One region of the Massilia sp. TSP1-1-2 genome, then DNA from elsewhere that is predicted to be linked to it. Evidence: predicted binding sites of a transcription regulator. Region 1 holds the regulator's gene; each other region holds the start of a gene.
What was found. The regulator FNR, encoded in region 1, switches genes on or off when oxygen is low (the NO sensors DNR and NnrR bind a similar motif). The targets are predictions, from matches to a motif close to TTGATNNNNATCAA.
Positions count from the first base shown of each region.

Region 1 (2,200 bases):
CTGGAGCGTTTCAAGGCGGGCCAGTGCAAGATACTGGTGGCAACCGACGTCGCCGCGCGCGGGCTGGACATCGACGACTTGCCGCAAGTGGTCAATTTCGACTTACCCACCGTGGCCGAAGACTATATCCACCGCACCGGCCGCACCGGCCGCGCGGGCAATGCGGGCCAGGCGGTGTCGCTGGTATGCGCCGATGAGGTGGACTTGCTCGCCGCCATTGAAATGTTCACGCGGCAAACCCTGGAACGCATCGAAGAGCCCGGCTTTTCGCCCGAGCACCGGGTGCCGCTGACCGATACGGCAGGCCAGGTCGTCAAGAAGCCGAAGAAGGCGAAAAAGGCCAAGGTGACGGGCGATGTTTTGCACGTGGATGTCCGCTTTTTAAAAACCCGATAAGCTGCGATGAAGTATGATGCCTGAATGAATCAACCGAATCCCCCTGCAGCTGTATTAAATATCAACGTCTTGAAAGCAAGCTGCGCAGGATGCAGCATGCACCAATTATGCCTTCCCATGGGGCTCGACGAGGGCGAACTGAGTCGGCTGGACCAGATCATTGGCAAGCGCAGCCGCATTTTGCGCGACGAGCGCCTGTACCAAATGGATCAGCCTTTTCGCAGTTTGTACGCGATTCGCTTCGGCCATTTCAAGACTTACCAGGTCAATGCGGCCGGAGAACAACAGATTACGGGTTTTCAGATGGCCGGCGAATTGCTGGGGATGGACGCCATCAGCGGCGACCGCCACCATTGCGACGCAGTGGCGCTCGAGGATAGCGAAGTGTGCGAGATTCCGTTCACCCGCCTTGAAGACTTGTTCGGCCAGGTGCCGACGCTGCTGCGTCATTTTCACCGCATCATGAGCCAGGAAATCACGCGTGAACAAAACGTCATGCTATTGCTGGGCAATATGCGCGCCGAGCAGCGTTTTGCGGTGTTTCTGGTCAATTTGTCGTCGCGCTACGCGGCGCGCGGGTATTCGCCGACCAGCTTTCAGTTGCGCATGTCGCGTGAAGATATTGGCAATTATCTGGGCTTGACCATTGAAAGCATCAGTCGATTGCTGTCGCGCTTCAAAAAGCAGGGCTGGTTAAAGGTCGACAAGCGCGAAGTGACGCTGCTCGACCCGGTGATGCTCAAGGCGATGGCCGCCGGTACCGCGCAGTGCAGCCCGATGGCCTGAGTCAGGCTACCCGTAACAGTCCCCCCACATCGTCGTCGCGCACGCGACGGACCCATGGAACATTGGCTCAGTTGAACCGTTCCATTGCCGCCAATCGTCGCCCCCGCGTTCACGCGCCAGCCGTCGTTGGTCACTTGGGCCCCATGGGACCCAACGACTCAAAACGGCGCCTTTCCATCGTCCGGCACCACGATCAAATACCCCGTCAGCAAGCCGGCCAGCGTGCAAAACGTCCAGAAGAAGAAAAACCCGATGCTGTAGACCGCCATCGGCGCCAGCGACGACAGCGCTTCCGGCTCGACCCACGAGAAGAAAAAGCCTTCAGCGAGCGCCGCGGCCAGGAACGATGGCCACAGCACCGCCATCGCCAGGCGCTTCATGCCCTGCCTCATGGCGCAATGGCCGCATCGGCGTCGATCGTCATCGACTGCTGGGCCGGAAATTGCCATTCGGCAGCCAGGCGCCAGTCGCGCTTGCCCCCTTCCACATTCACCTGCCAGCGCGCCTGCTCCAGCGCCGGCAGCGGCGCCGAAAAACGCCCCTGCGCATCCGGATACACGGCGAGCAAAATGTCTTTTTCAGGCAACGTCGAATGCGCCAGTCCGATCCTGAACGGGGTCGTAACCGGCCGCCCAAAGCTGGTCAATTCGCCCTGCATCGCATGCGCGCCGGCGTTGTAGTGCAGCGCCACCGACAGGCGCTGGGCGCTGGCCACGCGGTCGCGCCGCAAGTCCTGGTTGATCGCCTTGCCCTGCTTGTAATAGTCGTCGACCACCATCGCGTCCTGGCGCGTATAGGCCAGGTAACCGGTGTAGCCGCCGGCCACCAGGACCACGGCCGGCCCGAGCATCAGCAGCCATGGCCAGCGCTGGGCATACCATGGCGGCGCCGTGCGCAGCCTGGGTTGGGAAGCAGTTTGCATGCGGTTCTCCTTCATTATCTCGGTACGATAAATACGGCTTTTTCGGTGACCTTGAGCGAGGGCTGGTCGATCGCGCTCAATTCGAACATGATCGCA
Region 1 covers NZ_JAFCTU010000021.1:78,332-80,531, reverse strand. Annotated here, with positions in the region: gene ACP7BV_RS17925 (DEAD/DEAH box helicase) at 1-396, shown strand, start outside; gene fnr (fumarate/nitrate reduction transcriptional regulator Fnr) at 421-1,182, shown strand; gene ACP7BV_RS17915 (hypothetical protein) at 1,341-1,562, opposite strand; gene ACP7BV_RS17910 (FixH family protein) at 1,571-2,104, opposite strand; gene ccoG (cytochrome c oxidase accessory protein CcoG) at 2,119-2,200, opposite strand, start outside.

Region 2 (2,200 bases), on a different contig from region 1:
GCTCTTCACGCAGGCCGACCGTTTCGTTCACTGGCGTTTCCACCACGCGTTGATAGACGCGCACACCGCCACGCTGCACCTCGCGCTTGCCCACCTTGAGTTCTTCCTGGATCACGGGAATGGCAGTGGTGTCGGCGGCGCGCTGCTGGGAATCCTGGTATTGCGTACCTTGTATGCCGGAACCCTGCAGCGGCCGCTGGCCTGCCTGCATGTCTGACTGCATTCCCGACTGCATGCCTGACTGCGCGCTGGCCTGCTGCGCCATGCCCGACGCTTGCTGCATGGCGCCGGCGCCCATGCGCATGCTGTCCTGGCCGCCGGTGGCGCCCGCCCCCCATTGCTGCGCATGCTCGTCGATGTCAACCGGGCCGTAGCGCTCCACAATGTCGGCCGCGCGCTCAACTTCAGGTTCGCTGTCGGCCGTCAGCGTGAGCACGTAGTGGCCACGGTTGACGGCATCGGAGTACATTTGGGCGTCGGTGCTGCGGTCTGCGCCAAAAATGTCGCCAAAAAAATTCTTGATGCTCGCGCCGATGGAGTTGTCCTTGGTCGCCGCGCCGGCGCTGGCGGAGCTGCCATGTGCGGACCCGCTTTCCAGGCTGGTCTGGCCGGTGGGGTCGCCTTCGGACAGGCGCGCGACGCTGCGGGAAAAGCCGGACGCGACCAGATCTTCCAGCGCCGTTTGTGCATCGCTGCGGTTGTCAAAGACGGCGATCAGTGTGTGTTGCATGATGTGTACCTCCGTTTGTAGAATTGACTTCGGGTTCAGGGCCTTCGTCGAATCGTTCGATGGAGACATGCTCCGAGCGCAAGACGACGGTGTCGGAAAAAGGTTCTGCATGCGCGGTGCGCGTGATGTGAACCTCTTCCTTGATGCGCAAACGTTTTTCCACTACCAGGACTTCCTCGAGAATGGGCACAATCCATGTGTCGCCGTCCTGACGCGCCGTTGGCGCTTCAGAGAGGGACACTATTTTGTCGACCGGAACTCGCCTGACGCTGACAACGTCGCGCAGCAGGGACTGGTCGATGCGGTGATCCTGTTCGCTTACTGTCTTGTGAATGCGCACGCCACGGCCGGTGTCGATTTGGCGCACTGAGACCTGTACTTCTTCGCGCGCAATTGGCAGCACGAACGGCTGCGCAACGGTGCCGTCGTTTGCCTGCGTTGGAGGGTTCGTTGCCATTCAAAAAGCTCCTTTGAAATCGCCGCTACACCAGCAATCTACAGTAAGCCAAACCCCACACCAGCGGCACACGTTTGACGCCGATCAAGCCCCAATTTGACACGCGTAAGAAGCTGGCGTTTCACTGACAGCAGGAGCCGCGCCATGTCCCTACACGTCGGGCAGGACCGCAGGAAAGACTTGCAAAAGCGAACTGACTTTGCCGTGCTCTACCATGAGCCGCCCGAGCCGCCCACCAATATTGACCGCATGCTGCACGCCATGATGGGCCAGTTCACGCAGGGCATTTCGCCCACCAGCCTCGCGCTCGCCTGGCTTGACTGGGGCATGCACTTGGCACAGTCACCCGGCAAGTGGGGCTTGCTGGTCGAAAAGGCGATCAACAAGGATTTACGCTGGCTCGGCTACGCCGCCCGCGCCGCGTTGGGCAACACTGAGCCGGTCATCGAGCCGCTGCCGCAGGACCGACGCTTTCGCGGTCCCGCATGGCAGCAGTGGCCGTACAACCTGATGCAGCAAGCCTTCCTGCTTAATCAGCAGTGGTGGTACAACGCTACCACCGGCATCGACGGTGTCACGCGGCATCACGAACAAGTGGTCTCATTCTCGGCCCGCCAGCTGCTTGACCTGTTCTCGCCAGTCAATTTCATCGCCACCAATCCGGACGTCTCGGCCGCGGCGCTGGCCGAAGGGGGCGCCAATTTCGTGCGCGGCGCAATCAACTTGGCCGAAGACAACCAGCGCCGGCTCAGCAACGCTGCACCAGCCGGGTCCGAGGCCTACCGCCCCGGGATCGAAGTTGCGGCCACGCCCGGTCGAGTCGTGTTCCGCAATCGCCTGATCGAGCTGATCCAATATGCGCCCGCCACCGACACCGTGCGCGCAGAGCCTTTGCTGATCGTGCCAGCCTGGATCATGAAGTACTACATCCTCGACTTGTCTGCGCACAATTCCCTGGTGCGCTATCTGGTTGGGCGCGGACACACCGTATTCATGATTTCCTGGCACAACCC
Region 2 covers NZ_JAFCTU010000025.1:61,060-63,259, forward strand. Annotated here, with positions in the region: gene ACP7BV_RS19595 (YsnF/AvaK domain-containing protein) at 1-730, opposite strand, end outside; gene ACP7BV_RS19600 (YsnF/AvaK domain-containing protein) at 702-1,187, opposite strand; gene ACP7BV_RS19605 (PHA/PHB synthase family protein) at 1,332-2,200, shown strand, end outside.
Region 2: the regulator FNR is predicted to act here: its motif matches at 1,262-1,275, upstream of ACP7BV_RS19605 (PHA/PHB synthase family protein).

Region 3 (2,200 bases), on a different contig from region 1:
GTTGAGCTGGGACAATTGCGACTCCACTTCGGGCACCGCGCGGCTTTGCTCTTCAAGGCGGGCATGGCGCGCGCTGTATTCGAGCACCCGCACGCGGATAGCCGCGATCCGGGCGTCGGCCTCGGTCAGCGCCACCTTGAGCTGCTGTAGCATGGGACTGTAGTTGCGGCCCGGGTCGCTGTCGGACAGCGGATGCCGGCTTTCCTCGACCTTGCGCGCTTCGAGCTGGCCGAGCAGGCGGCGGGCGGCGACGATGTCGGGATGCTGCTCCGTGTATTGCAGGCGCAGCATGTCGAGATTCTTGTTGACCGTGTCGATGCGGGCGTCGAGCTCTGGATTATTGATGCGCACCTTGCCGCCACGCTTGGGGGCGTCGCCGCGGATCTGGGCAGCGATGGCCTGGCGCGTCTGTTCGGCCTCGGCCAGTTCGAGGCGCGCCGTGCCGAGCGCGTCGGCAGCTGCAGCGAGCTGGGCGCTGTAATCGGCGCCCAGGCGCGGCAACAGCCCGGCGTTGCGCAGCTTGAATTGCTTGACCGAGTTCTCGGCCGCCACCAGGCGCTGCTCGTAGCTGTTGATTTGTTCGTCGATGAACTGGACAGCCTGCTGCGAATCGTTCTTCTTGCCCTTGAAACTGCCTTCGACAAAGATGGTCAGCAGCGACTGCACCACGTCGCGCACCAGCTTGGGGTTCTTGTTGGCGTAGCTGATGGTGTAGATGTCGTGGGTGTTAGTGCCGGTAATCTTGATATTGGCCATGAGCTGGGCGACCAACTCCTCCTTTTGGCGCGGCGTCGTCGCCTGCACGTCCATGTCGGTCATGCGCATGATGCGCTCAAGATTGGGTCGGCTGAGCAGCGTACGGCTCATGATCGACACTTGTTCTTCGACATTGGGCATGCTGGTCATGCCGGCCAACAGGGGTTTCAGGATGCTTTGCGTGTCCACATACACGCGCGCGCTGGTCTGGTAGTCGTTGGGCAGCGTGAAGACGGTTGCCCAGCCGGCCACGGCAACCATCCACATGATGGCGATCGCGTACCAGCGGTGTTTCCAGATGCCGCGCACGTGTGAAAGCAACTGGCTGATGAGGTCCTCCATATCGTGCGGTTCTCCGTTTGTCATGCAGCGGTTCGAAGCGCGAAGGGACTTCGCTACCCATCCGATTATATGGCCGTAGAAACCAGGAAATATTGCTAGTCACGGGGCCGTTGATTACCGTCAAAAGGCTTTTTCCTCGACCACGGCGCAGCGTTCGCCAAGAAAAAAATCCCGGACAGTGCGCGCCCTGGCCGGGTGAAAATGCCTACTGGCTGGCAGTGGCATCAGGGCTTCCAGCGGCAATCTGGCGCTCGCATCCCCAGCAGGCCCAAACCGCAACACGGAATCGAACGCCCTGGCGTGGCCACGTCCGCTTGGGCCACGATGTCGTCAGATACCCCGTCCACGCACAGCGCGGACGGGTACTGCTCACTGCGCGCTTAGGCGCTGCGGCGGCGCTTGAAGGCCGTCATGCCCAGCAAGCCTAGGCCGAAGATGGCCAAGGTGCCAGGTTCAGGCACGCTTGCGCCCTGCAGCGCATTGGCCAGCGTGTTGTGCTGCACCGTCAGCTGATAGGTGTCCTCGCCGTTGAGCAGCGGGGTGGTGGTGGTGAAAAAGCCGCTGCCGGGGTTGTAGGTGGACAGGCCGGCAAAGGTGCCGGTGCGGCTGACGTTGGCGTCGCCATTGAGCGCGCCCGGCTGGTAGGACAGTACCAGCGCGCCTGTGGTCAGATTGACAATATTCAAGCTCCACGACAAACGTGCGATGGCGTTGGTGACGGGGCCGGCGGTGGTGTAGGCCTGGGTGAACGGGGTGGCGTCAAAGGCGAACGTCATGGTGTCGGCGTCGCCCATGGTGAAACTGAACGTGGTCGAGGTGCCAACGTCGGAGTCGCCCGAAGCGGAGCCTGCCGATTGCAGCGAAGCGTCGGCGCGCGTTTGCGCGGTAGCGCCGGCAGGCCGACCGCCAACGGCGATGGCGCTGCCGGTCAGGAACTGGTCGGCGTAGCCGAAAGTGCCCGGCACCGGTGGCGGCGAGGGAAACGGGGTGTAGTCGTTTTCGCCGCGCGGTGGATTGGGCAAGCCGACGAACTGGTGGGCGACGTCGGGATTGAGGCCCGACAGGATGGAAAAATCCTGCGGCGTAGCGACCGAGGTGACGC
Region 3 covers NZ_JAFCTU010000025.1:25,453-27,652, reverse strand. Annotated here, with positions in the region: gene ACP7BV_RS19440 (XrtA system polysaccharide chain length determinant) at 1-1,122, opposite strand, end outside; gene ACP7BV_RS19435 (EDSAP-1 family PEP-CTERM protein) at 1,479-2,200, opposite strand, start outside.
Region 3: the regulator FNR is predicted to act here: its motif matches at 1,209-1,222, upstream of ACP7BV_RS19440 (XrtA system polysaccharide chain length determinant).

Region 4 (2,200 bases), on a different contig from region 1:
CCCACGCCGTCCAGAAGAAGAAGGCGGTGAGCGACTCGCGGTCGTAGGCCTTTGGCAGCGCGTTGGGCGTCATCGCATACTGTTCGCGCAAGGCGTTCAGGGAAGCGGCGTTGCCGAACAAATCGTTGAAGTGCGCAGCGGTGCGGCGCACGGCTTCGGCCCGAATTGGCGAGAGCGCCAGGGTGCCGGTTGCCGCGTCATAGGTGTTGGTGCGCAGTTCGGTCTTGACCATGACGTCGATTTTGCCCTTGTCGCCGGCGTCGAGCTCAACGTACTTGCGCGAGAGCGTGCGTTCGGCGAGCAGGTCTTGCAAGGCGAGCGCCTCGCGGTGCAGCCAGTCGGCCGACCAGTCGGGCGCGACGTAGCTGCCGTGGCCCCAGACGGTGCCGAGCTGCTGGCCGCCGGCCATGAGCCATGCCTGCTGGCCGTATTGGACGTTATCTTTCGAGAAGAGCACAGTTCCGTCGGTACTGCGGACCTGCATCGGGATGGGCGGCGCCTCAAGGTAAATTTCACGGCCGACCCAGCCAAGGGCGGCAAATGAAAGTACGCAGATGACAGCTAGCCATGTCCATAGTTTGCGCGTGGCGTGCATGATGTTCCTTCTGATGTTGTAGTGATGGAGTGAGTACTAAGATGCATTCTATTTGCATCTTTTATTCGGTGCAAAGATTATGTAGGGCTAAAATTGATCCAGTTTAGGTTTTTCCGCAGTAGTGGTGGCGGGGGTGCGCGGTCGGGGTTGGCGGCACTGGCACGCCAGAACGTGCATGCCAGATAGCGCCAGGAGAGCGGATCTTATCGGCATTGCGCGGGAATTGCCCATGATGTAGATCAAATTTCCGGAAGAACACGTGGCACGTGCAAATATAGTTGCGCAGCGCACGATTCGGCTTGCCGCGCTTCGCAGGCGTGACTACCATGATTGCCGAATAGAAGCAATTGACGCCGCTGTCTGCGGCGAAAACAGGAGAACGACCATGGGAAACAACGATGCGACAGGCTTGAAGGGCGCGCCCTCGTCGGCAGTCCATTTCGACGCCGCGCTGATTGCAAAAATGAGCCAGCAGGGTCCGCGCTATACGTCCTACCCGACCGCCGACCGCTTTCGCGCCGGCTACGGCCATGCCGAGTATGCCGCCGTGGTGGCGGGCCTGGGCCAGGGCGCCGCGCGATTGCCGCTGTCGCTCTATCTGCACATCCCGTTTTGCGAGTCGCTGTGCTACTACTGCGCCTGCAACAAGATCATCACCAAGGAACACGACAAGGCGGCCATCTACCTCGATTACCTGAAGCGCGAAATCAGCCTGCAGGCAGCCTTGCTTGGCAGCGAACAGCGGGTCGAGCAGCTACACTTGGGCGGCGGCACGCCGACCTACCTGACCGACGCGCAGATGGCCTCGCTCATGGAGCACCTGCGCAGCTGCTTTACCTTTGCCGACGACGATAGCGGCGAGTATTCGATCGAGATCGATCCGCGCACCGTAGACCCGGAGCGCATTCGCTCGCTGCGGCGCCAGGGTTTCAACCGCGTGAGTCTGGGCGTGCAGGACTTTGACCCGGAAGTGCAAAAAGCGGTCAACCGCATCCAGCCCGACGCCCTGACGCACGACGCGATCAGCGCAGCGCGCGCGGCCGGTTTTCGCTCGATCAGCATCGACCTCATTTACGGCCTGCCCAAGCAAAGCTTGAAGACCATCGGCGAGACGCTGACCAAGGTGGTGGCGGCCAGCCCGGACCGCATCTCGATCTACAATTACGCGCACATGCCGCAGCTGTTCAAGTCGCAGCGCCTGATCGTCGACGCCGACCTGCCCACCGACCATGACAAGCTGGCCATGCTGGGCCTGTGCATCGAGCGCCTCACCGCAGCCGGCTACGTCTACATCGGCATGGACCATTTCGCCAAGCCCGACGACGAGCTGGCCGTGGCCCAGCGCAGCGGCCAGCTGCACCGCAACTTCCAGGGTTACTCGACGCACGCCGATACCGATATGGTTTCGTGCGGCGTGTCGGCCATCAGCGCCGTGGGCGAGTCGTACTGCCAGAACGAAAAATCGCTGGAGCGCTATTACGCCGGGCTTGATGCGGGCCACTTGCCGGTGGCGCGCGGGATTGAACTGACGCCGGACGACGTTATCCGGCGCGACGTGATCGGACGCCTGATGTGCGACTTTGCGCTGAGCGTGCGGTCGGTGGA
Region 4 covers NZ_JAFCTU010000017.1:8,985-11,184, reverse strand. Annotated here, with positions in the region: gene ACP7BV_RS15710 (nitric-oxide reductase large subunit) at 1-595, opposite strand, end outside; gene hemN (oxygen-independent coproporphyrinogen III oxidase) at 981-2,200, shown strand, end outside.
Region 4: the regulator FNR is predicted to act here: its motif matches at 825-838, upstream of hemN (oxygen-independent coproporphyrinogen III oxidase).